2 regions of the Paenibacillus riograndensis SBR5 genome follow, and region 2 is predicted to be linked to the other one. Evidence: riboswitches for the same ligand, from Rfam matches in the RefSeq annotation. Region 2 holds a riboswitch; the other holds the start of a gene.
What was found. Region 2 has a riboswitch for cyclic di-AMP ahead of PRIO_RS00140 (resuscitation-promoting factor). Riboswitches for the same ligand answer to the same signal wherever they lie in the genome.

Region 1 (7,976 bases), 3.2 Mb from region 2:
CACTGCGGCCGGGCTCCAGTAGGTGCGGACATCGGCAAATATCTGCGCCGTATTCGTCAGCAAGTAATTGAACAGCATAGTCACCCCGTTCAGGCTGTCATTCTCCGTAGCCAGAATATAAGGCGCGCGCTTACCGTTCCAGTCGAAGGAGGAATTCAGGATCGTCTCCATGAAGTCACCGTTCGGGAAGTGATCCGTCCATTGGCGCTGCCCCTGGAAACCGGCAGCGAGCGCGTTGTGGCCCTGCGCTTCTTCAGCAAACCCCAGCTCAGCCAGCACCGGATTGCCGATCATCAGGTCGCGGCCGATGAGCGCCATCTTCACGCAGGTTTCCAGCTGGACTGCCTTCTCTTCGCTGCTGACCTGCAGGTGCGCCGGGTTATTGTCGGGTCCAATCCGACAATTCTCCTTCGTCCATTTCAGTGCGCGGGCAAATTCCTCCTGATCGTAAATCCCTTCCTCGAAACGGCGGACGAACTCGGACATATCGATATATTCATTGCGCATGCCCAGGTATTCCTGAAAGAACTGGTCATTCACAATGGAACCGGCAATCCCCATAGATACCGAACCCATGGACAAATAGGAGTTCCCCTTCATCAGGGCAACGGCAAGTGCCGACTTGGCGAACCGCAGCAGCTTGGTCTGCACATCAGACGGGATTTCCTCGCTGCCGGAATCCTGCACATCCTCCCCATAGATCCCAAAAGCCGGAATGCCCTTCTGGGCGTACGCCGACAAGACAGCGGCAAGATAGACCGCACCGGGCCGTTCCGTACCATTGAACCCCCATACCGCATGCGGGATGGAGGCATCCATATCCATCGTTTCCGAGCCATAACACCAGCAAGGTGTCACGGTAATGGATACGCCTACATTGGCACTTGAAAATTTGGCCTGTGCAGCCGAAGCTTCCTTCACACCGCCGATCGTAGAATCAGTAATCACACATGCTACAGATGAACCATCAGGGTAACGCAGATTGTCCTGCAGAAAAGCAGCGACCCGCTCCGCCATGCCCATCGTCTGGACTTCCAGTGATTCGCGTACGCCCCGGCGTCTCCCGTCAATCGTTGGGCGGATGCCGATTTTGGGATAATGAGTTGTCATGCCTTATAACCTCCTAAGAATAATAAGAACAATATTAAGCGCTTGCATCTCCTCCTATCATAAAATCATAATCATGTGATGTCAACATAAAACCACATTTTATTGTGTATTTTTGTGGTTTTCGAAATCTGAATGTGGATTGTTCTGTGGAATTCCCTTTTATTTATTCTTCGCTTTATAGTAAAATAGAGAAAAAAATCAACTATGCAGGAGGCCGTCTTCGTGAGAGCGTTCGAACGCCGTGAACTCATTATCAATAAGCTGTACCGCCACAAAAAAGTCCATGTCGCTGACCTGGCCCAGGATTTCGATGTTTCCGAAGAAACGATCCGCAGAGATCTGGAGAAGCTGGACAAAGAGGGCATTGCGAAAAAAAGCTATGGCGGGGCCATCCTGAATGTCCACACCAACGAGGACCCTTCCTACTCTCACAGACATGCGGTGAATATCGAAGCCAAACGGGCCATTGCCGAAAGTGTCCTGGACCTGATCAATGACGGTGACAGCCTGATGACAGATACCAGCTCTACCGCCTTCGAGGCGCTGAAGAAAATTACCGAAGCCAAAAAAAACCTGACGATCATTACCAATTCACTGGTTGTCCTGTCCGAGTTTCAGCATTCCGGGCACAAGCTGATTTCCACCGGCGGTGTGCTGGGAGCGGAGACCAACTCTTTTGTCGGGCCGAGCGCTTCCCATACCATTCAGCGGTATAACGTGGACGCGGCGCTGTTCAGCTGCAAAGCCCTCTCGATGACGGGGGGACTAAGCGATTCCAATGAAGCCGAAAGCGAGCTTAAGATTCTTATGCGGCAGCAGGCGAGCAAAGCCGTCCTTCTGGCCGACCATTCCAAGTTTGACCGGATTGCTTTTGTCAGGCTGTTTAGCTTTGACGAGATTGATTATATCGTTACCGACGGGAAGCCCTCGGACGAGTGGATCTCTTTTCTGAACAAATACCAGGTATCGCTTCTTCATAATCCCGCAGAGTAAGCTTTATTTTATTTCAGCACATGCCCTATAATTAGAGGAAACAAGTCCATGAGGTGTACAGATGAACGAAGACAGATATGACAAAATCGACGAGCTGATGGAAGCCTTTCAGCAATTCTCCAAGATCAACTGGCAGAAGAACAATCCATCGCTGCTAAAGCCCAGTGAAATACGCGTGCTGATCACGATCAGATTAGGGACCGAGAAATCCGGGAAGCCGGTGCTTACCGTCTCCGACATCAGCAAAATGCACAAGGTCACCTCCCCCACCATCACCCAAATGGTGAACAGCCTGCTGGCACAGGGCTATGTGGTCCGCACCAGCGATGCCCAGGATAAGCGGGTCAGCGGGATTGCTCTGACAGACAAAGGCGTACGTTTGGCCGATGCTGCTATTGCCAGAATCCGTGATACGTTCAAGGGGATGATTGACTATCTCGGCAAGGAGCGCAGCAGAGCGCTGATTGAGCTGTTGAACGGGGTCTATCACTATTTTGAAGAAATCAACGGGCAGCTGGAGGACTGAGAAAAATTAATTTCCGCACAAAAAAAAGTAAGCACAGGGCAAGCCCCATACTTACTGTTTCGGGATTACTGCTGGTCCGGCCGGTCCGGCAATTGCAGCAGATAGCTGTTCGACATGTTCAGCAGCCGCTCCGCAGCTTCGAACTGCGCTTCTGTAGAGCCGCCCTGGACGACCGAATTATCGCTTAGACTATAGTTGCTTCCATCCGCGTAATCATTCCCCGTCAGATAAATGCTCGTATTATTCACAAAGGAGCCTGTAGGCAGGAAATGTCTGAACGGGATCAGGTTCGATGCCGAGTTGAGCAGATCCTCCCCGAAATGCAGCTGATTCTGCAGCGGCACGCCCAGCAAATTGGATACTGTCGGCAGAATATCAATCTGTCCGCCCGTCCGGTCCACAACCGCAGGCAGAGAGCCGCCCGGCGAGTGGACGATGAACGGAATATTGAACATATCCGTATAACCGTACTCATGTCCGATCATTTCTTGCAGCAGAGCCTTCTCATCCTCACCCAGGGTGTACATCGGCACACCTTGATGATCTCCGTAAAACACAATCAGGCTGTCATCCCACAGTCCACTGGTCTTCAGGTCCTCCAGAAACTGCCCCATCGCATAGTCGGCATAATTCTGGGCTTGAATATAATCCCCCAGCAGCGTACCTTCTAAGCGCTCCGGCAGCTTCATCTTGAACTTCTCCCCGGGGATGCGGAACGGATGGTGGGCGCTCATGGAAATGACCATCGCATAGAACGGCTGATCCTTGGCGTCAAGTGCGGCCAGCTCCGGTACCGTTTTGGCGAACAGCACCTCATCCGAAGATCCGAATGCGATATGATCATCATCGCCATAGAAGCTCTGGTCATAATACTTGTCAAAGCCTATCGCCTGGTACAGGGCCTTGCGGTTCCAGAATTCCACACTGTTGGTGTGAAAAGTAGCTGTAAAATAACCGTTCGCACTCAGCAGCTTCGGCAGGCTGGGCACGGATTTGTTCATATAAGGCGATGACGTTGCCGGTTCATTCTTGGGCACATAAAATGAGGAGTTCACCACGAACTCGGCATCCGAGGTCGTCCCCTGGCCCGCATTGGTGTAAAAATTATTGAAGTACGTATTGCTGTGCGCCAGCTTGTTGATGTTCGGCGTGATCTCCTGCCCGTCAATGGTCAGTCCGATCAGAAAGTTCTGGAACGATTCCATCTGCACGATAATCAGGTTTTTGCCCTTGTCGGCCCCGGCGTACTGCGGCTGCTGCGGGGGTTGAACCCCTTTAACCGTATCCACGGCCTGTTGGGTAATCTCCTTGCTGTCTATAAGCTCTTCCTTCTCCGTGCTGTCTGCAAACAGCGTGTAGACTTCATAGTTCAGAATCCCCATGCTCTCCGCTTTTTTGATCTCGTTCATGCTCGCATGGTTAGGCCAGATATTGAAGAAGCACAGCGCGAGCGAAACGGCGGCCACGGTAAGCAGGACTGGGCGGCTGATGCGGTATGTGCCTCTCTCCTTCCATTTGGCAATATATTTGGGCCGGAACATAAAGAACAGGAAAAAGACGATATCCACAAAAATAAACAGATAATACGGCGTAATCAGGGAATAGGTGCTCTCTCCGACCTTAGTAACCTTATCCGCTTGCTGCAGTGCATGATAGGTCGCAATCACACCATAATATTTGTAATACATCAGGACGGCAAAATAAATCACCGTGATGAACAAATTCGCAATCATGTAGTACAGAATCTTCCGTTTGGAGGACAGCCATTCAATCAGACTGAACACAATGATGAAAAAGGGAATTTCGGTGAAGACCATACTCCAGTTCGGACCGTCGCTGAACACGACAAACCAGGCCACGGCGCTTTTGAGCAGCAGCACGAAGGTGAATAATAGAATCGGCCGGTTTAAAATGCTATTCAATGATTTCTTCATGAAACAATTCATTTCCTTTCAAAAAAAATGATGGACTGCCCCGCTCGTGTTATCAATCCCCTACTGCATTAAATCACAAAGTACATAGGTTATCAACCTATTTGCAGAAATAAAAACACACTGCTAATTATATATGCGCACCAAAAAAACGGAAGCCCAAAAACATCACATGATGTTCCGGACTGCCGTTTTTTTGCGGTTGGCCTATGCATGGCTGGACAGCGGTAAGGAGCTGAGTCATCCGCCGCCCTCCAGCCCGTCAGCCCGCTGATGAATGGCATGCTGGTCGATCAGGAAATTTAACAGCAGGCGGTTAAAATGCTGCGGCTGGCACAGATGGCTGGGGTACATGGCATCATCCAGCACCACGAGCTGCGCCGATGGCAGCATGGAGGCGTTCTTGCTCGCCTGCGCCAGTCTCCACTCATTCTGGCTTCCCGTTACACACAGCACAGGAACCTGCAGCTTGGCCGCATAGGCAAGAATGTCAATCTGGCGCAGGGCAATCCGCTGTTTGATCCCTTCGGTTGGCCGTTTATGCAGCAGCTCATTCCGGAGGATATGATAAGCGGGCAGCCATTTGTTATAGGCGATTCTCAGGGAGCGCAAAAGCAGCTCAGGCGGCAAATAATACGACATCCATGAGCATCTCTCAACAATTCCCCATATCCGATTATTTATCGTGGAATCATGTCCGCTCGAACAGTTGTCCACCAGCACCAGCGCACGCACCAGCTCCGGGTTCTGCACAGCGAATTTCTGGGCCAGCACACCCCCTCCGGAGCTTGCGACGAGAATCACACTCAGCAGCCCCAGACGGCGGAGCAGCTCCTTCAAATCCTCACACTGGGTATCCAGAATGCGGTGAACCTCGACATCCATTTTTCCGGACAACCCGTTCCCTCTCAGATCCATAACAATCACTTGAACACGGTCACGAAAATACTCAATTTGCGGCTCAAACAGATGATGCGAGGTCAGGTGATCATGAATAAAAACAACCGGCACTCCTGTACCATAGGTTTCGTAGTAGATAGTAGTTCCATTTAGCAGAATTTGCGGCAATCCATTCGTCTCCTCTCTTCTACGCTTACGGGGTTAGCTGACGGATTCGGGCCTGAAGAGTAGCCCTACTCGAATGTTCGAGATTCACCCCTTGGCATGGCAGTTGCAAAACTGCACACGCGGTGGTTCCCCCGCTTCTTTTACAGAATTCAGCGAAAAAGACAATATTCTTTAGTTTACTATTATTTTTACTGCGAGTCATCCTGCTTCGTCTTATTCTTTTCGAGCACCGGCTTCAGATCATCCTGCACACTGCCCTTCCATAATGGCACACCCGAGCGGTAAGCCGCCCGGCCGTTCAGATGCCCTGCAACCGGAGAAGTGATGAAGACGAATACAATCGCGATTAGCAGCTTGATGCTGACTACTTCTATATAGAAGTAAAAAAACAGAAAGGCTCCTGTCAGCACACACAATACACCCAGTGTAGCACTTTTGGTGGCGGCATGGGAACGTAAATAAACATCGGGGAGCCGGACCAATCCAAACGCGCTAAGCCCACATATCAATGCGCCCAGCAATACCAGTATCGCAATTAGCAGCTCACCGATCAAGCTTATCACCTCCATGCTCCATAACCGCGTCTCTTTCAATATACCTGGCTAAAGCCGCCGTTCCGATAAACGTCAGAATTCCGATCACAAGCACCATATCAAAATAATCCTCTGTCCTCTGCTGCATGCCCAGCACCGCGATCACGGCCAGCAGATGAATGCCGATCGTATCCAGCGCAGCAACCCGGTCTGAACGGGTCGGTCCTTGAATCAGCCTGTACAGGCAGGCCAGCATGGCCAGTGCCAGGATCGTCAGCGCAATATTAAGCAATAGCGGAATCATAGCCGGGTCACCTCCATTATTGCTTTTTCAAAGGTTCCTTCGATCTGGCGGGAGAGCTGGCCGGCATCCTCAATATCCATAGCGTGAATATAGAGGGTCCGGCCGCTGCCCGACACTTCCAGCGTTAGTGTCCCCGGTGTCAGACAGATCAGGCAGGAGAGCAAGGTGACCTCAAAGTCGGACCGGAGTGCAGTTTCATAAGCGAAGATGCCCGGGCGGACCGCCAGTTTGGGACTGAGGATTTGCCGGATGACCGCAAAGCTGGACCAGACCAGTTCCCGCAGAAACAGCGCCAGCAGCTTCACTATGGACCACACCCGTTTCAAATATAAAGGTTCAGGGAGGAACCTGCGCAGCACCAGCAGAATTCCGCAGCCCAGCAGATAGCCGATTACAAAGCCTGAGCCTGACCCGTCGCCGCTCAGCATCATCCACAGAAACGCAGTCATCAGGTTTAATAAGATTTGAACAGCCATCTTCATCTACTCCTTCAATACAGCTTCGATATACAGACCGGGAGAACCAAGCACATCCCCTGCCTGTGATACATAGGTATTCACCCGCTCTGTTCCAAGGCCCATCAGGATGACCAGAACGAGGAGTCCGGCGGCCACCGCCGTCCCGCTTTTTAGATTAATCTTGGGCGGTTCCGTGTCCGGCGTATTGCCCCAGAAGGCCAGTCTGAACACCTTGATCAGCGAGTACAGCACGAGCAGGCTGGAACCCAGCCCGATGAGGGATAATGTCAGCATTCCTGCATCCAGTCCTCCCCGGATGATCAGCACTTTGCCGGGAAAGCCGCTGAAGGGAGGGATACCGGCAAGTGCCAGTGCCAGCGCGAAAAAACTCCAGCCCAGCAGCGGATAACGCCGGATCAGTCCCCCCATACGCTCAAGCCGGTCCGTACCGGCAGCGGCAATCATCAACCCTCCGAGAACGAACATGAGGGCCTTGCCCAGCATATCGTGCAGCAGATAAAAGACCGCACCATCCAATGCATCCGGTGTTCCCGCCGACAATCCGAATGCCACAAAACCCATACTGACAATGACGTTGTAGTTGAGGATGCGGGGGATATCACTATAAGCCACGGCCCCCAGTGCGCCCAGAACCATTGTAGCCGCCGCCATCCAGGCGATCCAGCCGTTCGTAAAATCAGGATCTCCGGCAAAGATAAGTGTAAAAGTCCGGATAATGGCGTACATCCCCACTTTGGTCAGCAGCGCTCCGAATAAGGCCCGGACTGCGGCTGGCGGCGCACTGTAAGAGCCGGGAAGCCAGAAGAACAGGAACAGCCCGGCCTTCAGCGCAAAGACGATCAGGAACAGTACAGCGACCACATTCAGGACACCGCCCTGCCCGGCCTCGGCAATGCGCTGGGACAAATGAGCCATATTCAGTGTGCCCGCCGCTGCATACAGGTAAGCGACTGCGGCTACAAAAAGCGCTGAAGACACAATATTAATCAACAGATATTTAGTGGTTTCCCGAAGCTGCCGCTTCGTACCGCC
Region 2 (7,976 bases):
CAGCCGTCGATACATTGATCGGCGGCTTGGCCAGGACGACCCAGCACTGCGGCGGACTCTGGATCGGAGTCAGCCGTTCGCCTCTGCCCGTGGCCAGGGCAGTGCCGCCCGTGACGCAGAACGGGACGTCCGAGCCCAGCTCGGCGCCCAGTTCCTGCAGCTCCTGTGCCGGGATGCCCAGGCGCCAGAGCCGGTTCAGGCCGCGCAGCGTAGCCGCGGCATCACTGCTGCCGCCGGCGAGGCCGGCAGCGACCGGGATTCTTTTGTCCAGATGGATATGTACACCGCTCTTCACATTGTAACGGTCTTTAATAAGCCTGGCCGCCTGGAATGCCAGGTTCTTCTCGTCCAGTGGAATATAACCGGCCTGGCTTGAGATAATAATGGAGTCCCGCTTCAGCTCGGACAGCTCCAAACGGTCCGCCAGATCGACCATAGTCATGATCATTTCCACCTCATGGAACCCATCCGCGCGCTTGCTAAGCACATCCAGCATCAGATTAATTTTGGCCGGCGCTTTTTCATACATTTTCAAGGCGTTCACCCACCTTCACTTTTCCCGTAAAAACAACTTAACATATTATATGAGAAACTCGTAACGAAGTCCATTAAGATATATAAATCATATTTTAACAAAAGTTCGGAGCATGCCGAAAGAGGGTGCTGCCGTCCCGGCAACACCCCTCGTCCAACTGTTTACTGCAAAACCTATTCCGACCTCCGCGCTGCCTCTTCGGCGAGCTGAATGGCCCTTTTTACCATATTGCCAGCATCCTTCGCCCGGATTCCGCCCCAGCCTTCGCGTTCAACAGTCTCATAAAAACCCAGTTCTTTGGCCAGCTCCGTCTTCAGCTCTTCTGACATCATGCCCCGTTTTCTGCGGCTCATTAACGGAATTCCTCCTTAAAAAAAATGGATGACGAGATTGTTGCTGCTTTAGTATGCTGCCAAGACGCGGCGGCCATTCAGGCAAGATCAAACAAAAAACAGCCTCCCTCGCGGGAGACTGCCCAAAAACCATTAAGCTTTAATATACATAATCCGCATCTGCCCGTCATCTTCACACACTGTGATTTCCACAGATTCCGTAAGGATGTCAGCGTAGCTGTAGGAGACTCGCTTGAAGGTTTGCTGCTCCTGATCCAGTTTGACAATAAATACAGAAGGGTACGTTTCTTCCAGGACACCGGTGCGTTCAACGGTCTTCCGACGGCCACCGTTTGCACGCAACGTGATCTTATGACCGACGTGAGCTTCGAGACTGCGTTTAATTTCCAACAGCGCGTTATTAGCCATTGCCTGACGACCACCTCTTTCCTTGTCCATTATACAACTTTCTATAGACATTGTCAAATTAAATAAATAATTATAGATGATGACAAAAACGTTGTCAACGGATTTTTTTTAGCGGGGTCCAATGCTGGCTTTAATCCCTTGTTAGCGGTAACAGTTAAGCAAAGTGAAGAAACCCCCTAGACCGCCAACGATCCGCCCTTAAACAAAAAAGCCCCACCAAAGTGGGACTTTCCCGGATGTATAATCCGTTAACCGGCCGCTACATCATTACCGAAGGTGCTACCTTCAGGGTAGACAGGTTCTGCAGGCGGGGCATACCGATGCGGAAACTGCCACGGGTCTCGATTCCCCCCATGCCCTGGCTGCCGCTGATGGTATTGTTCAATACATCTCCCAGGCTGACAGAGTCGCGTATAGAGGTGAAAGATGCTTTTGCCGCTATATATACCGGGTCCAGGGCGTGGATTAATATTCTCCCGGGGGAGCTGGCAAAGTTAGCCCCTGCACCCAGCAGGGCTTCGAAATGCGACTGGCAGGCTCCCGCCACAATCGTCAGCGTGTCAAAATTGCGCTCATATTCCCTCGCAACCTTAACCGCGGTGACAAAGTTCTGCGAATTTTTATAGCTGTTCAGGCTGTAAAGATCGTAAGTATGCTGCTGCTTAAGCACTCCGTCATGTCCGGTAATCACCACGATATCCGGACGCACATGCGGCAGCAGCCGGTATAACGTTTCGGCCATCTTCGATTCGTGGACATGATGGCCCTCTGCGGGAATCCGCAGCTGCTCGTATAGACTAAGGCTCTTCTTCAAGTAAAGGGCATCCCCGTCGAGGTGAAGCACTTTTCCCGGTACCTCAAAGTATGCTGCTTCCTTGGGGGACTGGGGCCATACCCCGGTGAGGCTCTCTCCGCTGCGCTGGCTCTGCTCCTGCCGGTCTTTACGCAGTTTGGTCAGCGATTCTGTTGCTTTAATCTGCGCCTGCTGCCCCCGCTCCGTAATACGGGTGGGAGGCACCTGAACCAAGTCGTCCAGGGGGGCATCCGCCAACAGGCGGAATTCAGTGCCTTTGATTACGGCCCCGTTCTGCACAATATTCTCCACCCGGAACGTTACATCGCCACCGTAAGATTTGCGAACGACCAAGTCTCCTAAATTCATTTCAAACACCACCTCTATCCCATCGTATGGGCAAAGGCCCCGGTTGGTTCTTAATCGGCGGTGATTTGCTTACACAATCCCGGCAGCAAGGAGCACAGCGCTTAACCGGGCATACTCCTCAAGGCTAAGTGTTTCCCCGCGGCGGCTTGGCTCAATTCCGGCTGCAGCGAGCAGGGACTCCAGCCGCTCCCGCCCCTCTTCCGGAAAGAACCGGGCCTTGAGGTTATTGGCAATCGTCTTGCGCCGCTGGGTGAAGGAAGCCTGTACGACCTCAAAGAAATGTTTTTCATCCGCAACCTCTACCGGCGGGCGTTCCCTCACCTTAAGACGGATAACCGCCGACTCCACGTTAGGCTGTGGAATGAATACCGTACGCGGTACGATACAGACCAGTTCAGGTTCGCTGTAGTACTGCACGGCGATGCTGAGACTGCCATATTCCTTGCCGCCCGGGGAAGCTGCCATGCGTTCAGCAACCTCCTTCTGGATCATTACAACGATGTTATCCAGGGGCAGCTTCTCTTCCAGCAGCTTCATGAGTATAGGTGTGGTCACATAATAAGGCAAATTGGCCACTACACTAACTCGCTCGACTGCGGCAAAATCCTCGGCAAACAGCTCCTGCAAGTTCACCTTCAGCACATCATCGTTACGGATGGTAACATGCGGATAAGAGGCCAGAACATCCCGCAGAATCGGAATCAGCCTCCGGTCGATCTCCACTGCCGTTACAGCTCCGGCTGTTGCGGCCAGCCTTTCGGTCAAAGCGCCGATGCCCGGTCCAATCTCCAATGCACCGGCGGCTTGATCCAGGCCTGCAGCATCCACAATTTTGTCCAGAATATTCTGGTCAATCAGAAAGTTCTGGCCCAGGCTTTTCTTGAATGAGAACCCGTACCGCTGAATGATTTCCTTGGTGCGTGCCGGGGATGAGATATTGTTGTTCCCGCTCATGAGGTAATGCCTCCCTGATCAATTTGCGCGAGAGCAATCGAAAATTCCTCCCGTGTAATGCCGAACATCGCCAGCCGCTTGTATAATTGCTTGCCGTTGCAGTAGCCGATCCCGAGCAGATTGCCAAGCGCCATTCTCCGCTCTGCTGCCCGCGGATGCACCATCATCCCCGCTGCCATCAGGTCTTCCATCCCAATCAGGGCCGGAGCGCCCTCAAAGGAGGTATGCACATGCTCAAGCGCATGGCGGATTGCCTCCGGGGAGGCATTTTCCACTCCTATGTCACCTTTCCGGGTAGCATCTTTTTCGGGAATGAACGCATGCTTGCAGCCAGGCACCTTGGAAGAGACAATCTTCCGGATGCGTTCGCCCGCATGATCAGGATCCGTAAGGATTATAACCCCTCTGCGTTCCATAGCGAGCGCAATCTTGGCGATGACCTTGCGGTCGACTGCCGATCCGCCGGTCTCGATAGTATCGGCTTCTACAGCCCGCTTTATGGCAACGGTGTCGCTTTTGCCTTCTACAACGATTAATTCCTTGATCATTTTTGTACTCCTTACTCTGCAACGCAAAAAGAAGAGGATTCGCTCCCCTTCTTTTTGGCTAAAGAATGTATAAGTGATGAGCGGCAGCTCTGTAATTCCACGCTCAGATTTCTGAGAATTCCTTAAGTGCTACCCTCACTATATCTTATATACCGCTAATTTGCAAAGCAGCCGCCACTTAGTTCAGTTCTGGCTTCACAGGCCCTATCACATAAATCGTGCGTGATTTCCGGCCAAAGTTACGGGCATGGCTCAGTGATTCATAATACACATCCACCTTGTTGCCTTTAATGGCGCCGCCGGTATCCTCTGCACGGCGAAACCCAAGTCCCTCAATGTACACCCACCAGCCGATAGGGATTACGCTCGGATCCACAGCAATGGTCCGCCCTTCCGTTACGCGTGTGCCGGAAGCTGTACGGGTACCAATACCCGGCTCTTCCGATGAATAAGCCGTCATGGATACATTTCTGATCATTCTCTTGTACTCAAAATCTACGCCTGCTTTACTGGCAACATTGTTGCTTTTTGCGCTCACTTTGGATGTTTTAGAAGTAGTTGCTGATTTAGAAGTCGCAGTAGCGGCTACAACAGGTTTTGGAAGCGGTTTGGTACCAATGGCAATGATCTTGTCTTTGGTGACCGTCTGCACTTCCTTGCCAACCATACGCATGGATGCCAGCTCGCCATCTTGGTAGATTTTCTCGATGTGCTGGATCATTACGCCCGGCTTGCCCGCTTGTGCAACTCTTACGGTTCCCTTGGTCAGGGAGGGGTCTGCGGTTTTAATGACACGGAAAGGCAAAGCTGTTGTCCGCTGTACCACTTGCTTGTTGATCCGGACAATTTTGACTTCCATGTCTGCAGAAACTGCGGTGCCTAGCGAAGGGTAAATCTTGTCATAGCTTTCCAGGCCAATGCCCAGTTTGTCAATCGCCTGACCGATTGTATCTTCGGTCGTGTACAACGTTTTGGTGGTCCCGTCCGTAGTGATCTTAATCGCCTGCGCACGGTTGATGACGACACGGTCTCCGTCCTTTATTTCATCACTAAGGCCAATAGATAATGCATCATGCGGCTGCAGCGAAATTTGTTCCTTTGCCAGCACATCGCTGACCAGCGCGTCCCGCGTCTCCAGCGTTTGTACCTTCCCGTCTATTACTAAAGTTATTTCTTTAATGCTTCGACCGTGTACGTACAGCAGAATTACCAGCGCGATAACAATTGAGGCCGCGCCTGCAAGCGAAAGTATGCGGGGATTCACTTGCTTCCACCGAAATGCGAAAGACCTGCTGGATGATTGCGAATCATGGGATACTTCTGGTTGGAATACGCCCACTCTCTCCATCCTCCTTACATAGCCCCGTCGTCCAAGTTGTATAACAAAGGTGACTTCATCACTTCTGACGAAACTAGGTTTGAGATTACACAGGATACGCCCGCATTGCTTTAGCGTTTCCTGCTCATGGATCGCCTGCTCGGCATAACTGCTCCAGATACCTGTTATATAACAGTATGCCGGGAACATTCGCATTATTCAAAAACAAAAAAAGCCCGAAAAGAGTTCACAGAGGACTCTTTCGTGGCTCTCCGGTGTCAGAATACGCGGGAATGTTTATGCACGAGGTTTCCTCTCTTACTTGCGCTTACGGGGTTAGCTGTCGGGTTCGGGCATAAGAGAGACGCCCTATCTCAGGTCACCCGCTCACGGCGGTTGCCCTCAAATTCACCCCAAAGACCACGTAAAGAAATCAAATAACGTCTGCGGCATTTCTGTGTTGTACTCATGTACGGACATGCGGCAGAGCATTATTGGTTCCCCCGTTCTCCATACGGAGACTCAGCGAGACGATCCATGAATTTGGTGACTGTCACAATAACAACAGCTCACTTCACTGAAAAGATGATATCCTGTTTTGATGCATGTTGTAAAGGAGCATTCAACCACGTTTACGCAAAAAAATGATTAAAATATTGTAATAATCAGCTGTTTCTATGTTAAAAAAGTTTAATATATCGGCTATACTTCTTTTTTCGCCGCTTTTACTCCCGTTTTCAGACAATCCCAAATCGTTCCAGGGCGTTCGCATACGTGATTTCAGCTAATTCCTGTAAATCAATCCCTTTTATTTCCGCAGCAGCCTCAGCCACAAGCTTCACATAGGCACTCTCATTTCGCTTCCCCCGGAAGGGGTGCGGCGTCAGATATGGAGAGTCCGTTTCGATCAAAAGCCGGTCCATTGGAGTCTGGGCCAGCACCTCTTTTGGCACCCTTGCATTCTTAAAAGTTACAGGTCCCCCAAAGGACAAATGAAAGCCCAAATCAAGGCACATTTTGGCCGTTTCCCAGCTCCCGGAGAAGGAATGCATAACCCCGCCGATTTCATTCGCCTTCTCTTCACGCAAGATCCGCACTACATCCTCGTGGGCATCCCGGTTATGAATACAGATAGGCATTTTTAGTTCACGGGCCAAACCGATCTGTTTGCGGAATACCTCGTGCTGCACCTCTTTTGGGGAGGTATCCCAATAATAATCCAGTCCGATTTCTCCGATGGCCACCACCTTTTTATGGCTGCACAGGGAAGCGATCCAGTCCATATCCCCCTCTTTCATGTCAATAGCGTCTACGGGATGCCAGCCGACAGCTGCATAAATATAATCATACGTCTCCGCCAATTTCATTGTCGTTGGGATCGTTTCCCGGTTAAATCCAATGTTAATCATCTTGCTGACCCCAGCCTCTAACGCGCGGGCAATGACCCCGGCACGATCCTCGTCGAATTGTGGGGCATCCAGATGAGTATGTGTGTCGAACAAACGCATGCAACAACATCCTTTCAGGCTTGATTTCTATAATGAATTCCAGAAATTTTTGTATTATTTTGCAAAGATCCCGCCAATGGAAACAGGCAGCCGGGTAAGTGCCTTCTGCAGCTTATCCTGCGGAAAATACAGGTGATACCTGCCGCGGTGGATACCGCTGATCGAACGTACAATATCAGATACCTCAGAGATTTCGCGCAGCTTATCATGGCGGTCAAGCAGCAAAATCTGCTTGCTGTCAAAACCCTCTCCCGGACGGAACACATCGTAGGGCAGATCTGTCGGATAATCGATTTCCAGGTCGTAATCCGGATGCAGTCCGGCACCGGCAAAACTGCGGCGAATTTCGTCAATAGTCTCTGAATCGAGATGATCCATCTCCACATATTTATACAGTTTACGATGAATAAAACGGCTGCACAAGTTAGCCAGTATTTCATCGTCTTCCAGCGTCCACTGCATAAAGGCTGTTTGGACCAGGGCCTCGTCCAGGAGTAAATATTGCTCTACATTGATCTCGCCGCCGAACAAATCGCTGAGCGGATTGATCATAAAACGGAAAGAGTAGCCTTCCTGGAAAAGCTCTTTCGCCCTCCGGAAAATCTGCCTTAAAATTATTTCCGAACTGCGTGTAACCGGATGGAAGTAAACCTGCCAATACATCTGGTAACGTGACATCAAGTAATCCTCAATGGCATGCATACCCGATTCTTTTACGACAACACGGCCATTATAGGGCCGCAGCATTCGCAGAATACGGTCAATATCGATGGTCCCATAATTCACACCGGTATAATACGCATCCCGCAGCAAATAATCCATACGATCCGCATCCAGAGGGCCTGACACCAGGTTGACAACAATCTCATGTTCATACGTTTTGGCAATCACAGATGCAACCTTTTGCGGGAAATCCTCACCTGCTTCACGTAAAATCGCTGTAATTTCCGTGTTCTCCTGTATAATTCTGCAGGTCCAGTCCTCATGATTCATTTCAAAAGCTTCTTCTATAGAATGGGAGAAAGGGCCATGTCCCAAGTCATGCAGAAGTGCTGCACATAAAGTCAGCAGACTTTCCTCCGGCATCCAATCCTTATAACCGCTTCGCTCAAATTGGGAGATGATTCTTCTGGTAATTTCATAAACACCCAATGAATGGGAAAAACGGCTGTGCTCCGCCCCATGAAAAG

Region 1: another riboswitch for cyclic di-AMP. It lies ahead of PRIO_RS13265 (alpha/beta fold hydrolase); the one in region 2 lies ahead of PRIO_RS00140 (resuscitation-promoting factor).

Annotation. Positions count from the first base shown of each region.
Region 1 is NZ_LN831776.1:3,246,630-3,254,605, reverse strand. It holds gene PRIO_RS13285 (L-fucose isomerase) at 1-1,110, opposite strand, end outside; gene PRIO_RS13280 (DeoR/GlpR family DNA-binding transcription regulator) at 1,333-2,103, shown strand; gene PRIO_RS13275 (MarR family winged helix-turn-helix transcriptional regulator) at 2,165-2,629, shown strand; gene PRIO_RS13270 (LTA synthase family protein) at 2,695-4,563, opposite strand; gene PRIO_RS13265 (alpha/beta fold hydrolase) at 4,801-5,628, opposite strand; cyclic di-AMP (ydaO/yuaA leader) riboswitch at 5,636-5,793, opposite strand; gene mnhG (monovalent cation/H(+) antiporter subunit G) at 5,817-6,188, opposite strand; gene PRIO_RS13255 (Na(+)/H(+) antiporter subunit F1) at 6,172-6,465, opposite strand; gene PRIO_RS13250 (Na+/H+ antiporter subunit E) at 6,462-6,941, opposite strand; gene PRIO_RS13245 (Na+/H+ antiporter subunit D) at 6,948-7,976, opposite strand, start outside.
Region 2 is NZ_LN831776.1:27,626-35,601, reverse strand. It holds gene ispE (4-(cytidine 5'-diphospho)-2-C-methyl-D-erythritol kinase) at 1-535, opposite strand, end outside; gene PRIO_RS00165 (small, acid-soluble spore protein, alpha/beta type) at 709-888, opposite strand; gene veg (biofilm formation stimulator Veg) at 1,021-1,296, opposite strand; gene yabG (sporulation peptidase YabG) at 1,556-2,458, opposite strand; gene rsmA (16S rRNA (adenine(1518)-N(6)/adenine(1519)-N(6))-dimethyltransferase RsmA) at 2,528-3,412, opposite strand; gene rnmV (ribonuclease M5) at 3,409-3,960, opposite strand; gene PRIO_RS00140 (resuscitation-promoting factor) at 4,139-5,299, opposite strand; cyclic di-AMP (ydaO/yuaA leader) riboswitch at 5,589-5,816, opposite strand; gene PRIO_RS00135 (TatD family hydrolase) at 6,016-6,786, opposite strand; gene PRIO_RS00130 (HD domain-containing protein) at 6,841-7,976, opposite strand, start outside.